One region of the Aureibacillus halotolerans genome, then DNA from elsewhere that is predicted to be linked to it. Evidence: riboswitches for the same ligand, from Rfam matches in the RefSeq annotation. Region 1 holds a riboswitch; each other region holds the start of a gene.
The links. Region 1 has a riboswitch for thiamine pyrophosphate ahead of EV213_RS15830 (thiamine-binding protein). Riboswitches for the same ligand answer to the same signal wherever they lie in the genome.
Positions count from the first base shown of each region.

Region 2: it holds a riboswitch for thiamine pyrophosphate, as region 1 does, so the genes downstream of both, tenA (thiaminase II) here and EV213_RS15830 (thiamine-binding protein) in region 1, are expected to answer to the same signal.
Region 3: it holds a riboswitch for thiamine pyrophosphate, as region 1 does, so the genes downstream of both, EV213_RS19545 (ECF transporter S component) here and EV213_RS15830 (thiamine-binding protein) in region 1, are expected to answer to the same signal.
Region 4: it holds a riboswitch for thiamine pyrophosphate, as region 1 does, so the genes downstream of both, thiD (bifunctional hydroxymethylpyrimidine kinase/phosphomethylpyrimidine kinase) here and EV213_RS15830 (thiamine-binding protein) in region 1, are expected to answer to the same signal.

Region 1 covers NZ_SNYJ01000016.1:29,473-32,590, forward strand. The annotation lists gene cls (cardiolipin synthase) at 1-1,148, shown strand, start outside; TPP riboswitch at 1,193-1,303, shown strand; gene EV213_RS15830 (thiamine-binding protein) at 1,451-1,747, shown strand; gene EV213_RS15835 (ABC transporter permease) at 1,719-2,555, shown strand; gene EV213_RS15840 (ABC transporter substrate-binding protein) at 2,562-3,118, shown strand, end outside.
Region 2 covers NZ_SNYJ01000010.1:14,191-17,308, forward strand. The annotation lists gene EV213_RS12355 (LysR family transcriptional regulator) at 121-1,014, shown strand; gene tenA (thiaminase II) at 1,087-1,779, opposite strand; TPP riboswitch at 1,905-2,011, opposite strand; gene EV213_RS12365 (hypothetical protein) at 2,156-2,455, opposite strand; gene EV213_RS12370 (hypothetical protein) at 2,536-3,118, opposite strand, start outside.
Region 3 covers NZ_SNYJ01000027.1:23,304-26,421, reverse strand. The annotation lists gene EV213_RS19560 (YqcI/YcgG family protein) at 1-689, shown strand, start outside; gene EV213_RS19555 (cupin domain-containing protein) at 664-990, shown strand; gene EV213_RS19550 (cysteine hydrolase family protein) at 987-1,562, shown strand; TPP riboswitch at 1,621-1,737, shown strand; gene EV213_RS19545 (ECF transporter S component) at 1,872-2,456, shown strand; gene EV213_RS19540 (ABC transporter ATP-binding protein) at 2,446-3,118, shown strand, end outside.
Region 4 covers NZ_SNYJ01000013.1:54,710-57,827, forward strand. The annotation lists gene EV213_RS14460 (ABC transporter ATP-binding protein) at 1-415, opposite strand, end outside; gene EV213_RS14465 (GNAT family N-acetyltransferase) at 542-1,093, opposite strand; TPP riboswitch at 1,224-1,326, shown strand; gene thiD (bifunctional hydroxymethylpyrimidine kinase/phosphomethylpyrimidine kinase) at 1,410-2,222, shown strand; gene EV213_RS14475 (GNAT family N-acetyltransferase) at 2,612-3,118, shown strand, end outside.

The DNA of each region.
Region 1 (3,118 bases):
CGTTGTCTGATTTTATCCATCACACAACCAAAAGTGAGATTAGCTTTTTCTCTTCGGCTACGGTTTTAACCAACGGACAGGAAAAGTTTCCTAAACTTCTATCCTCATTGAAAAAAGCAGAGCGTTTTATCCACCTTGAATATTATATTTTCCGTTCAGATCATATTGGTACAGATATTATTGATGTGTTATGTGAAAAAGCAAAAGCAGGACTTGAGGTCCGTGTCATTTATGATGGCATTGGAAGTTTGTGGCTAAAGCGAAAAGCAATTAAACGTATGAAAGATGCTGGTGTAGACATCTACCCCTTCCTTCCGTTAAGAGAGGCGCTAAACACACAAAAGCTCAATTTTAGAAATCACCGTAAGATTGTTATTGTAGATGGTCACGTCGGTTTTGTTGGCGGACTGAACATTGGCGATGAGTACTTAGGGCGCTCTAAAAAGTTTGGTTTTTGGCGAGATACTCATTTAATGATTACTGGAGAGGCATTGCAGCGCCTTCATACCATTTTTTTAATGGATTGGCATTATGTAAGTGGTGGTGAAAAGCTTGCCATTGAAACCTACTCCAGCACAAAAGCTCCGTCCACTCAAGTCGATGGTGCCATGCATGTCGTCTCCAGTGGACCAGATTCAGAGCAAGGAACGATGGCGGATATTTATTTTTCAATGGTCACGAGTGCAAAGCAATCGGTTTGGATTGCAACCCCTTATTTTATTCCAAACAAAGCTATGCGCACGGCGCTTGGCACCGCAGCAGCCAAGGGACTTGACGTTCGCCTCATTGTTCCAGAAGAGAATGATGGCTTTTTTACTCGCTACGGGACACAATCCTATTTTGATGAACTCCTCTCAAAAGGGGTCTCCATCTACACTTATAAAAAAGGGTTTTTGCATGGAAAAGTGATTCTCATTGATGGGCTAATCGCATCTATAGGTACGGCAAATGTTGATTTACGTAGCTTCAACTTGAATTTTGAAGTAAACGTCTTTTTGTTCCGTTCTAGCGCTGTCCACAAGCTCGTCCAGGATTATCAGAAGGATTTAGAGGATTGCCATCAACTTTCTATTGCTGAACGCCAAAAGCGCGGACTGGGCATTAAACTGAAGGAAGCCTTTTCCCGTCTTTTCTCGCCTGTGTTGTGATGAGTAGACAGAAAAAGCATTGGAATGCTATAGTTATACCACTTGAATACGCTGCGGGGAGCCTAACCAATGGCTGAGAGGGTGCGCCAGTGCACCGACCCACGAAACCTGCTCTGGATAATGCCAGCGAAGGGATGTCAGCAGAACGTCGGTTATTCCGACTGTTTATGCATTTTCTTTGTGAACATCGCCCTTGTTGGCGATGTTTTTTTATGCTCTGACACATTCACGCACGCCTGGTCATCGGAGCGCTCACATTCAAGAGGCAAAAATAAACGACCTAAAAGAGAGGATGAAGTTGTATGTCAAACGTTAATCTTGGCTTCCAAGTGCTACCAAAGGTAAGTGGAGACCTCAAGAGCTATGAGGTCGTCGATCGTGCCATTGAAGTGGTTGCCAATTCAGGCGTTTCCTATGAAGTAGGTCCAATGGAAACAGTCATGGAGGGCGATTTGAACGAGCTATTGGAGATCGTTAAAAAAGCGCAGGATGCGTGTATCGCAGCAGGGGCGTCAGAAGTAATGACCCATGTCAAGATTCATTATCGCCCTGATGGAGGCGTCACCATTGATGAGAAAATCGGGAAATATAGAGATTAACCGTGCTTTTACTCGTGGTGTCCTTCTGCCTACTTGTTTTATCCTTATGCTCCTTCTGTGTTGGGAGGTCGGTGTCTGGCTGACAGGGATTGAGCATTGGATTCTCCCACCACCGAGCGTTGTCATCCAAACGTTCTTTCTATCATGGCCACTTCTTCTCACACATATAGGTCCTACGGTGACAGAAACCTTGATTGGTCTTGGCATCGCAATCGTTGTAGCTGTTTTAATTGCCACGTTAACAGACCTGGCATTTTGGCTTAGGCAAACCTTGTATCCTCCACTTGTGATATCACAGACCATCCCTATTATTGCGGTGGCCCCATTGTTTATGATTTGGTTTGGCTATGGGCTGACGCCAAAAATCATTGTTGTCGCGCTCGTTTGCTTTTTCCCGATGACAATTAGCTTGGCTGATGGCTATCGCCAGGTTGATCCTGCGATGATAAAGCTGCTTCGTTCAATGGGGGCAACTCGTTGGCATATATTCAAAATGGTCAAACTTCCTGCCGCATTGCCAGCGTTCTTTTCAGGATTACGTATTGCGGGGACGTACAGTGTAATGGGGGCTGTTATTGGAGAATGGCTTGGTGCGAGCAAAGGGCTCGGCGTCTTTATGACAAGGTCTTCACAATCCTTCCAAACCGACCGTGTGTTTGCCGCCATTTTAGTGATCGTTTTGTTAAGCCTCCTCATTTACGGGCTGATAGAGTGGATCTCGCGCCTCGTGATGCCATGGCAATCACAACGTGTGCAGCAGAAAACAAGTCATCGTGACAAAAAAACGATTTCAAAAAACAAGGAGTGATTTCCTATGAACAAACATTGGCTTTTCGCACTGCTCTTAAGTTCTCTATTTCTGTTGGCTGCTTGCACGAATGGAGCATCCCCTGAAGAACAAGATGAAAGCAAAGCTGGTTTAACCGACGTAACGGTCATGCTCGATTGGTTTCCAAACACGAACCATACTGGGCTTTACGTGGCACAGCAAAAAGGTTTTTTTGAAGAGGCTGGCATTAATGTGACTATTCAACAGCCTGGAGAAGGAACGACTGCCGACACAATGGTAGCCTCAGGAACGGCTGATTTCGGCATAAGCACACAGGAAAACGTGACGCTTGCACGTACAAAAGACATCCCTGTAGTTTCTGTAGCTGCAATTATTCAACACAATACCTCTTCTTTTGCGTCTCTTGCCGAGGACAACATCACGACAGTAAATGATTTTGAAGGCAAACGGTATGGAGGTTGGGGATCCGAAAGTGAAGAAGCAACCCTTCGAGGCGTGATGCAAAATGCCGGCGCTGATCCTGACAACGTGGAAATGATTACACTTGGTGCGACCGATTTCTTGAAGGCGATTGGTCGTGA
Region 2 (3,118 bases), on a different contig from region 1:
GTCAAGGATGCTGACCTGCAGTGTGCACTTGTACATGAGGAGCTAGGCGAGCAAAGCAGACGAAGAGTTCGCCCCTTATCGTCATTTTACTTGGAAACTCGAATAAGCGAGGGAAACCTTATGGCGCTTGAACCTATACGTACCTTTATTGCTGTAGCTGATGAAAAAAGCTTCACGAAAGCTGCGCAAAAATTGCTGTTGTCTCAGCCTAGTGTGTCTCTGCATATTAAGCAGCTTGAGGAAGAGTTTCAGACAACATTAATTGATCGCTCGCAGAAGTTTGTCAAGCTAACGGCGACAGGTGAATTTTTTTATCAGCGAGCGCAAGAGTTGGTGGCTCTCTACGACCAGACGATTCAGGAGATCGATGGTCTGCACCAGCGGGTGGAAGGGACATTAGCCATTGGCGCGAGCTATACCATTGGCGAGTATTTACTTCCCTCGTTATTGGCGCCCTTTCAACAAGCCTTTCCAGGAGTCGAGCTGAGGGTTTTCATTGAAAATACGTCCAGCATTGCCGAGAAGGTGCACGATCGAACTCTGACTCTCGGTTTCGTTGAAGGCAAAGTGACTTTGCCGCAGCTTCATGTCACCCCCATTTTAGAGGATGAGATGGTGCTTGTTGCGCCTGCCTCCTACAGTCACCAGCTAACTGCGCCCGTTTCACCAAAACAACTTGCAGAATGGCCTTGGGTGTCGCGTGAACCTGGATCGGGAACTCGTGAAGTAATGAATCGTTTTTTTGATACGCATAAGCTTCATAGCAAAAGGGTGACGACCATCTCAAGCAATTACGGCGTCAAGGAAGCGGTCGTTAACGGGCTAGGCGTTTCCATCCTTTCAAAATGGGTCGTCAGCAAATCGTTAAAACAAAAAGAATTGTACATCGTTCCTATGATTGGTTGGCCAGCACTTAAGCGGGATTTTTGCTTAGTAGAAGCCACCACTGAACGAACGAACGCAGCCGACACATTTATTCGCTATCTTCTGGAGCATTATTCAGGGGATAAGTGACACAAGTCGCTGTTCCAATTTACAACGCACAAAAACCACGAGGTATGAAATCTCGTGGTTTTTGTGACTCTTTTAACGACGCAATACGGCGTCTCTAACTGGCCATTCTTCGACCGTATAGGCCATTTCCCAAAAGCCTAGCTCCAGCTGACAGCTTTTCGCAAACGCCACGCGCATTTTTTCCTTTTCCCGCTCAGACGCCGTTTCTGCATATCGGTCGAGCCATGACCGCAGCTTCCCTGTCACACCCTCCATGCTTTTTGTTCCGTAAAAATTAATCCATTCATAAAACGGATGCAGACCTGGCTGGGGTGCTGCTTCTTTCATGAGGCGCTCGCCAATGTCTAAATATGTCCATGGGCAGGGCAACAGCACAGCGACAATTTCGCCTAACGTTCCCTGCTGGGCGGTGGTCATCATATGTGAAATATAATGGCTGGCACCTGGGGCAAGTGGATACCCTTGCAGCTCCTCATAGGGCACGCCAGCCACTTCACAAAGATTGTTATGTGGATGAATTTCACTATGAAGAACGAAGCCAATTTGTTCATTAAATAAGCTCATTTCTTCTCTTGTCTCACATTTTGATATTGCCAACCCATACACGCGCATAAAGGCGTTCAAATACTCGAAATCCTGCTTCACATAATGCACAAGGGCGTTCTTAGGGACATGACCCGTTTTCAGCCCCTGTACATAAGGGTGATCAAAAATAGCCTGATAGGTCGCGTCATTTTCTTCACGAAGTCGTTCTGTAAACGTCAATTCGTTTCCTCCTCTTCGTTCACCTAGGGCCTATTCCAACTTCCCACGCGAGAGCGGCAAGAGATAGTAAAAACCGCTCCCGGAAAAGGAGCGGTTGAGCATAGCGCATAACAAAAATAGACGCATCGCGACCGTCTCCACTTCCCTACGCTAGAATGATCTAGATCAGGTTCAAAGGGACCAAGGACAATGTCCTTATCTCAGCCAACAATAGGCGCCCCCAGTGGACGATTTATTTGTGTATTCTCTATCACAATAGAGAATTTGGACAAATCTGTCAAGTGTGTCATTCATACAAAACGAAGGCCTAGACAATTAAACTGAAAAACAGCGTAAGAAATGAAAACGCGACCTCCGAAGAGATCGCGTTTTATTATCATTTTTCTTTAGCTGTTGAGGACCAGGCATCAACGAGCAACACAAGAGCTGTAATGATATGAAAAATCATCCCAACGATCGGGATAAGACCGATAATGCTTGTTATGATCCCTAGCACTGAGCCCATATAGCTTTTTTTCTGCGATTTGCTGATGAGTAAGACGACGATATGGACGACTAGCATAAAACCTAACGGCGCCCAGCCATTGGCAAGAATAAATGCACCACCAATTATAGGAATACCTAAAAACCCTTCCGCTAGACCCGTTAACCATTTTAATATCGTAGACAATGACATGTTCGTTCCTCATTTCTGTTTATCTTGAATGTGTCATCTTACCATTCCACAAAAAGAGGAAGGATAAACAATCGTTGCTCTTACGATGATGGACGGGGAATGTAATACGCAGCGAGCACCATGTCAACAGAATTTCTGTCCGTTGTAAACGCTGGTGCCGAAACCGACTCTACGCCAACAAACCGTTCCAACAGATCAACCTCTTGCAAAAATGCCTGTAGCTCAGTGTAAGAAGAGACTTCAACCGTGACCATCATGCGAACAGGGTACACGCCTTCTATTCCTTGAGAGACTTGGTCTGATGGCTCCATCGGTGGCTCCACCTCAGCATCATCGTCGGACCAATCGGTATCGAGCTCCAAGACCTCTTCTTCCACCTCTTGCACAAGTTGGACAGCTGACTGAAAGGAGATCGCTGTAACGGTGACCTTCGCTTTTTTAGATGCAGAAGAAAGGGCGCGTAGCAGTGCTTCCTCTTGAGGTGATGCAGGTACTTTCTTGTCTGTAAGTTCTAACGACTCGTCTGTATCATTAACGGTTGTATGTGCAGTCGCGGAAATGGCCTGCGTCATCCCTGCTAAAGATTGTTGGAGCAGTGTCTTTTCCTGCAGCATTGGCAAAATGAACTGCAAGACAAACAGCAGACACGTAAGGAGGAACAAA
Region 3 (3,118 bases), on a different contig from region 1:
ATGACCGATTTCAAGCCGACATGCTTTCTGAATCTGCCCCGTTCCCTTGTATTTTAGGTGTCGAAGGGTTAAAACGAGACTTGCTACGCTTTTGTTTTATTCCTTCTACACACTCAAAAGATATGTCTCTTCTCGCAGCCTTTTTGCGTGCCTACGTAGAGTCGTTCCGCCACATTGGACGCAATACATCGTTTGTCGCATTTTTCCCTCCAGATGAACCACAGGAAACACAAGCCGTTTATGAGCAGCGTTTCTGGAATGTACTGAACGAATTGCGAGCACTAGATGAACAGGATTGGCCATCAGATGTTCCGACAGATCCTGATGATCCCCTTTGGGAATTCAGTTTTCATGGTGAACCGATTTTCGTTGTGTGCAACACGCCATCACATGAGCTGAGGAAAAGCAGGAAATCGCATGCGTTTATGATAACCTTCCAGCCACGCTGGGTATTTGAAGGCATACATAAACATTCCAAAGCTGGGGAGGTGCTGCAAACGAAAATACGCCAACGTTTAATCGCTTATGATCAAGTACCTGTACACCCGGCGCTTGGCTGGTATGGCGAACAGACTAATCGTGAGTGGCGTCAATATTTCTTGCGAGATGCTCAAAATGACGAACCCGCTCGATGCCCGTTTCATCAAAAAAGGAGGAATGTGCATGGTGGAAAAAAAGGTTCGATATGAAAAAGGGGAATTATTGAGCTTACAGGAAGTCGTTGAGGAACTGTTACCCAAGGATCAAACAGCCTTTGTTGAGGTACAGAGAGACCAGCCAGGGCAAGCTCATCCATCACATACCCACCCTAATGACGAAATCTTGCATATTCTCTCTGGCTGTTTACACTTTCAAGCTGATGGCACTATGGTAGACTGTTCTGAAGGCGATCGCATTTACTTGCCAAAAGGCACATTGCACGGTTCAGTGGCCGGTGCTGAAGGCTGCACCTATGTGATTTCGATACGAAAGGAGGATGAACCCACATGACGGATATGGCTCTCGTGTTTATTGATGTGCAAAAGGGCTTTACAGCAACGACGTGGGGAGAAAGAAACAATCCGATGGCAGAGCACCGCATGAAGGAGCTGCTTCAATATTGGCGTGAAAAAAAGAGACTGATCATTCATGTGCAGCATGCGTCAAAAGAGATTTCCTCCCCGCTGCATCCAGCGAAGTCAGGGTTTGCCTTTCAAGATTCATTTGAGCCTTTGCCAGGTGAATGGCATGTGATAAAAAGCGTGAACTCAGCGTTTATAGGGACGGGATTGCATGTCAAGCTTCGGGAGCATCATATAGAGGATTTAGTGTTCGCTGGATTGACGACGCCTCATTGTGTATCGACAACCGTGCGGATGGCAGCAAACTATGGTTATAATTGCACCGTTGTCGAAGACGCTACAGCGGCGTTTCGTATGCAAGACCATCGCGGGGAATGGCTATCCGCGGAAGAAAGTCATCAGTTTGCTCTGGCCCATTTGCATCAGGAGTTCGCTCATGTTCAATCCACCTCTAGTTTGGTGAGGGAACAAGCTGAGGTAGAAAGCCTATTCTATGATTAATGGCAGACGGACTTTACAAATCATAGAAAAACCTCTATGATTACATCAACAATTTCATAGCAAGCACTAGGGGTGCTGCTGAAGGCTAGCGGCTGAGATGCGAGTTCACTTGAATTCCGATCCCTTGGGACCCGATCTGGATAATACCAGCGTGGGGAAGTGCATGAGAAGGTATTGGAACGAACAGTGCCTTAAAATGCACTGTTGTCTTTTGACTTCAGTGCTTTTATTTTGACCTACCTTTCTCTGTGAACGCTTATCTAAATCCCTCCTGTGCGGTTATGGAATAACTCAAGGAGGGATTTTTGTATGGGCTCAGCTTTAAAGTTGCGGGAAGTTGTTCTAATGTCGGTGCTTGCGGTCGTTTTTGGTGTCGTGTATATGGCGTTTTCCCATCTCGGACATTTATTGCATGCCATCATGGGACCGCTAGGCTATGACATCATTTACGGAGTCTGGTTTCTTGCTTCCATCGTGGCCGCTTATATTATTCAAAAACCCGGCGTTGCGTTTCTAGCAGAAGTGATTGCCGCTGGTGTTGAAATGCTTTTAGGCTTAGGCCCATCGGTGTTGCTATCGGGCATTATTCAAGGAGCAGGGGCAGAAGCGGTGCTCGCGATGCTACGTTATCAAAACTTTCGTCTGCCAGCACTAATGTTGGCCGGCATCGGGTCTGGTGTCGCAAGCTTTGTGTACGGCTATTTCCAATCTGGCTTGGCCGTTTATTCAAGCCAGTTGCTTGTGATCATGTTTATTGTGCGTATTGTAAGCTCAGCTGTGCTTGCGGGGTGGCTTGGGAAATGGATTGGCGACGCGTTGGCAAAGACGGGTGCTTTGCGTGGGTATGCGCTCTCGAAAGCGAAGAATAAAGGACCTACCGATCATGCCGCATAATAGGATGTATAGTGCAGAATGCATGTCCTTTTCATACAGTGATCAGACAGCGCCTGTTTTGAAGCAGCTTTCGTTCGATATCGAAAAAGGATCTTCTGTGCTTTTGATGGGGCCGAGTGGATCGGGGAAAAGCTCGCTTGCGTTTTGTTTGAACGGTCTTTATCCAGAGGCGGTCGAAGGTGTCATGGAAGGTGCGCTTTTTTTGAATGGCCAAGAGATCTCCACGTTTGCTGAAGGAGAAATTTGCCGTATCGCAGGAACGGTGTTTCAAGACCCGGACAGCCAATTTTGCATGCTGACGGTGTGCGACGAGCTTGCGTTTGGTCTGGAGAACTGGTCTATCCCTCGTGAAGACATGGAGGAGCGAATTGATGAGGTGCTGACACAGGTCGGGTTAACCGCAGAGAAGCATGCGATTATTACCTCGCTTTCTGGTGGGATGAAGCAGCGTCTGGCTCTTGCCTGTGTGCTTGTGCTTCAACCAGCAGTGCTCATTTTGGACGAGCCTACTTCCATGCTTGACCCCCAAGCGGCAAGGGACATAGCGCTTCAGGTGGAACAGTTATTAAATACAACTGACATGACGGTGATTGTCATTGAACATCGAATTGAAAGCTGGATTCATATTATTGAAAATGCCCTGATCCTGAATGATGAGGGAG
Region 4 (3,118 bases), on a different contig from region 1:
TTTTCTGCTGGTTTCCCTTGGATAGTTCCTCGACCTTTTTCTTCGCATAATGGCCTATACCAAAGCGGTCTAGCCATTGATTCATTTCCTCTAGAACAGCTGCCTTACGCATGCCACGTAAACGCCCGAGATAGACAAGTTGCTGCTCAACAGTAAGCTTTGGGTAAAGCCCACGCTCTTCTGGCAAATACCCTACTCGTTCGCTCGAACGTTCATTTAATTGAATTCCGTCATACGTAATCTTTCCCGACGTCGGCTTCATAAGCCCTATGATCATTCGAAATGTTGTTGTCTTTCCTGCACCATTCGCGCCTAGAACGCCGTATATTTGACCTTTAGGTATAGTGAGGCTAAGGTGGTCTACAGCTGTATGTGACCCAAATGACTTTGTCACATCAGCAATCTCTAACGTCATTGAAAATCCTCCTTCAGTCCCCTCCACTTACATTCCTCTTTTATTATGCCACTCATTGGAGGTACAAAAAAGAGGTTTGAATTGCCAAGTTGTATCATTCTTGTTAACAAAAAAACAGCCCATGATTCACTCACAGGCTGCTTCTTTAGGTACTGGCATAATTTCTCTCACCATAAGCCAACAATTCTCCCAAATTCCCTCGTGCAGCTCATGCTGAGGGAGGTGTCGTGTTTTTTCAAATCCACATTTCGTGTAACAGGCGATCGCACGTTCATTTTTTTCTCGCGGATCAACGACAAAGCGACTTCGTGCGACATGTTGAGCCATGCGTTCAATCATAAAGGCATTAAATTCTTGTCCGATTCCTCGATTCCAATAGGATGGATCGCCAATAAATTGATCCATGCCGAACGTCGCCACTTCATCATTATAGCCATAACACGCTTGCGTTTCTTGATCAATTTCGTATACCTGACAGTAGCCGATCGGCCGATATCGATACACAATAATCAATCGTTCGACGTGGGCTTCGTTTCTAAAAAACCGGTGTTTCACCATTGACTCATCATGAGGACGGTCACGACCTTCATAAAATTCCAATAATTCTTCGTTCTGAAGCCACTTTGACATCAATGGGATATCCACTGTTTGAAGAGGTCGAACTGCTATATCATCCACAGGTTTCATCCTTTCTTTTTCTGTCAATATAGAATAATAGAATGCCGCATACACAGACGTTGTATGAATGAAGACAGTTTTTTAACTTCACAACCCCAGTTAAATACGATACGATGAGAAAAATACAATGTTGGACTGCTAGGGGAGCTCGTTGTGAGCTGAGAAAAGCACTGCTTTGACCCTTTGAACCTGATCTGGTTAACACCAGCGGAGGGAAGCTATCGGCCGATACGCATACAAATGCACCCATGCCGTCGTTTCTATTCCGGGATGGTTTTTTGTGACTCCTCAGCAGTTCGCTTTCTGGAGGATAAACATGACGATACCTATTGCATTGACGATTGCTGGCACGGACCCATCAGGAGGTGCTGGCATTCAAGCAGATTTAAAAACATTCCATGAGCTGCGTGTGTTTGGTACAAGTGCGATTACGGCAGTTGTCAGCCAAAACACTTGTGGCGTAAGATCCTTTGTCGATATTGATCCAGCACTTATAGAGGATCAGCTTCAAGCCGTCTTTGAAGATGTACCGCCAAACGCTGTCAAAACAGGCATGTTGTCCATTGTACCTGCCATTGAAATCACTGCAAAAATACTAAAACAACATGGCGTTTCCCGTTATGTCATGGATCCCGTAATGGTCGCCAAAAGTGGGCATTCTCTTCTCTCAAAGGAAGCTGTTCAAAGCTTAATTACGATGCTCTTGCCACTAACCTATGTGACAACACCAAATATCCCTGAGGCAGAGATTATGTCAAATATGCGTATTTCTTCTTTAGATGATATGAAAAAAGCTGCCCGTTACCTTGTTGATGATTGTGGAGCCTTTGCTTGCCTGTTAAAAGGGGGGCATATGTCTGATGAAAATGCAGTTGATGTACTCTACAGCGAAGGTGGGTTTGAAACGTTTTCAAGCCCACGTATTGCGACAAAGCACACGCACGGAACAGGTTGTACGCTATCGGCAGCAATCACAGCAGAATTAGCGAAAGGAAAATCGGTGCAGTCCTCTGTGGAGACTGCCAAAGCCTATATCTCAGCTGCCATTGAGGATAGCCTTCAGATTGGTCATGGAAATGGTCCAACCAATCACTGGGCGTTCAATGATCGTCTATCGAACCGTGCATAGGTATCGTCTCTTATTATAGAACAAATTACAATCGGAAGAATTTCCTTAGTCTATGATCGGTGTACGACTTTCGTCTCTGTTTTCAAGACGAATCAGCTTTCTAAGTTTGGTTCTTTCTTACCACTCTAATGGAAATAATGGTGTTTACGACCAGACCAATGATTCATTTTCAGTAAAATCACAATCTAAACATTTTGTTTTGAACACTGCTATGCTAACATAAATTAACAGCATGATGCTTGCAATCACCTGAGAACCACCCCCTTTTTAATGGCCCGTAACCTGAACAGGTTTACGGGATTTTTTATGCACTCAGGGGAACGAAGAAAGCGATCACGTTCATGAACATGATACAATTGCTAAAACATCATCATAAAGTGGGGAGCCTTATGGAAATACCGACGTTTGAGACAGAGAGATTGCTGATCCGTCCCTTAAAAGAAAGCGACGCAAACGCAATGTACCAAATTCTAAGCAACTATGACGTCACAAAGATGTATGGAATGGAACGTGTAACGACATTCGAAGAAGCTGTCCATCTTATACGCTCATTAGAGGACAGCTTTTATTATGGTTGGGGAATACGGTGGGCCATCGTCAAAAAGGCCAACGCTGTTTTTATCGGCACCGGGGGATTTCATGAATGGTCGTCCAGAAACAGCCGCGTTGAAATGGGGTATGAACTTAGCCCAGCTTTTTGGGGAGCCGGCTACGCTAAAGAAGCATTATCGGCCATGATCTCCTGGGGATTTGAGCATGGCTCATTGCTTCGTATCGGAGCAACAGTGATGCCGGAAAACAAGGCCTCGCTACGGTTGCTTAACAAGCTAAGCTTTCAACAAGAGGGCACTCTACGAGAATACATCTTACAAGACGGCGTGTTACGTGATGTCATT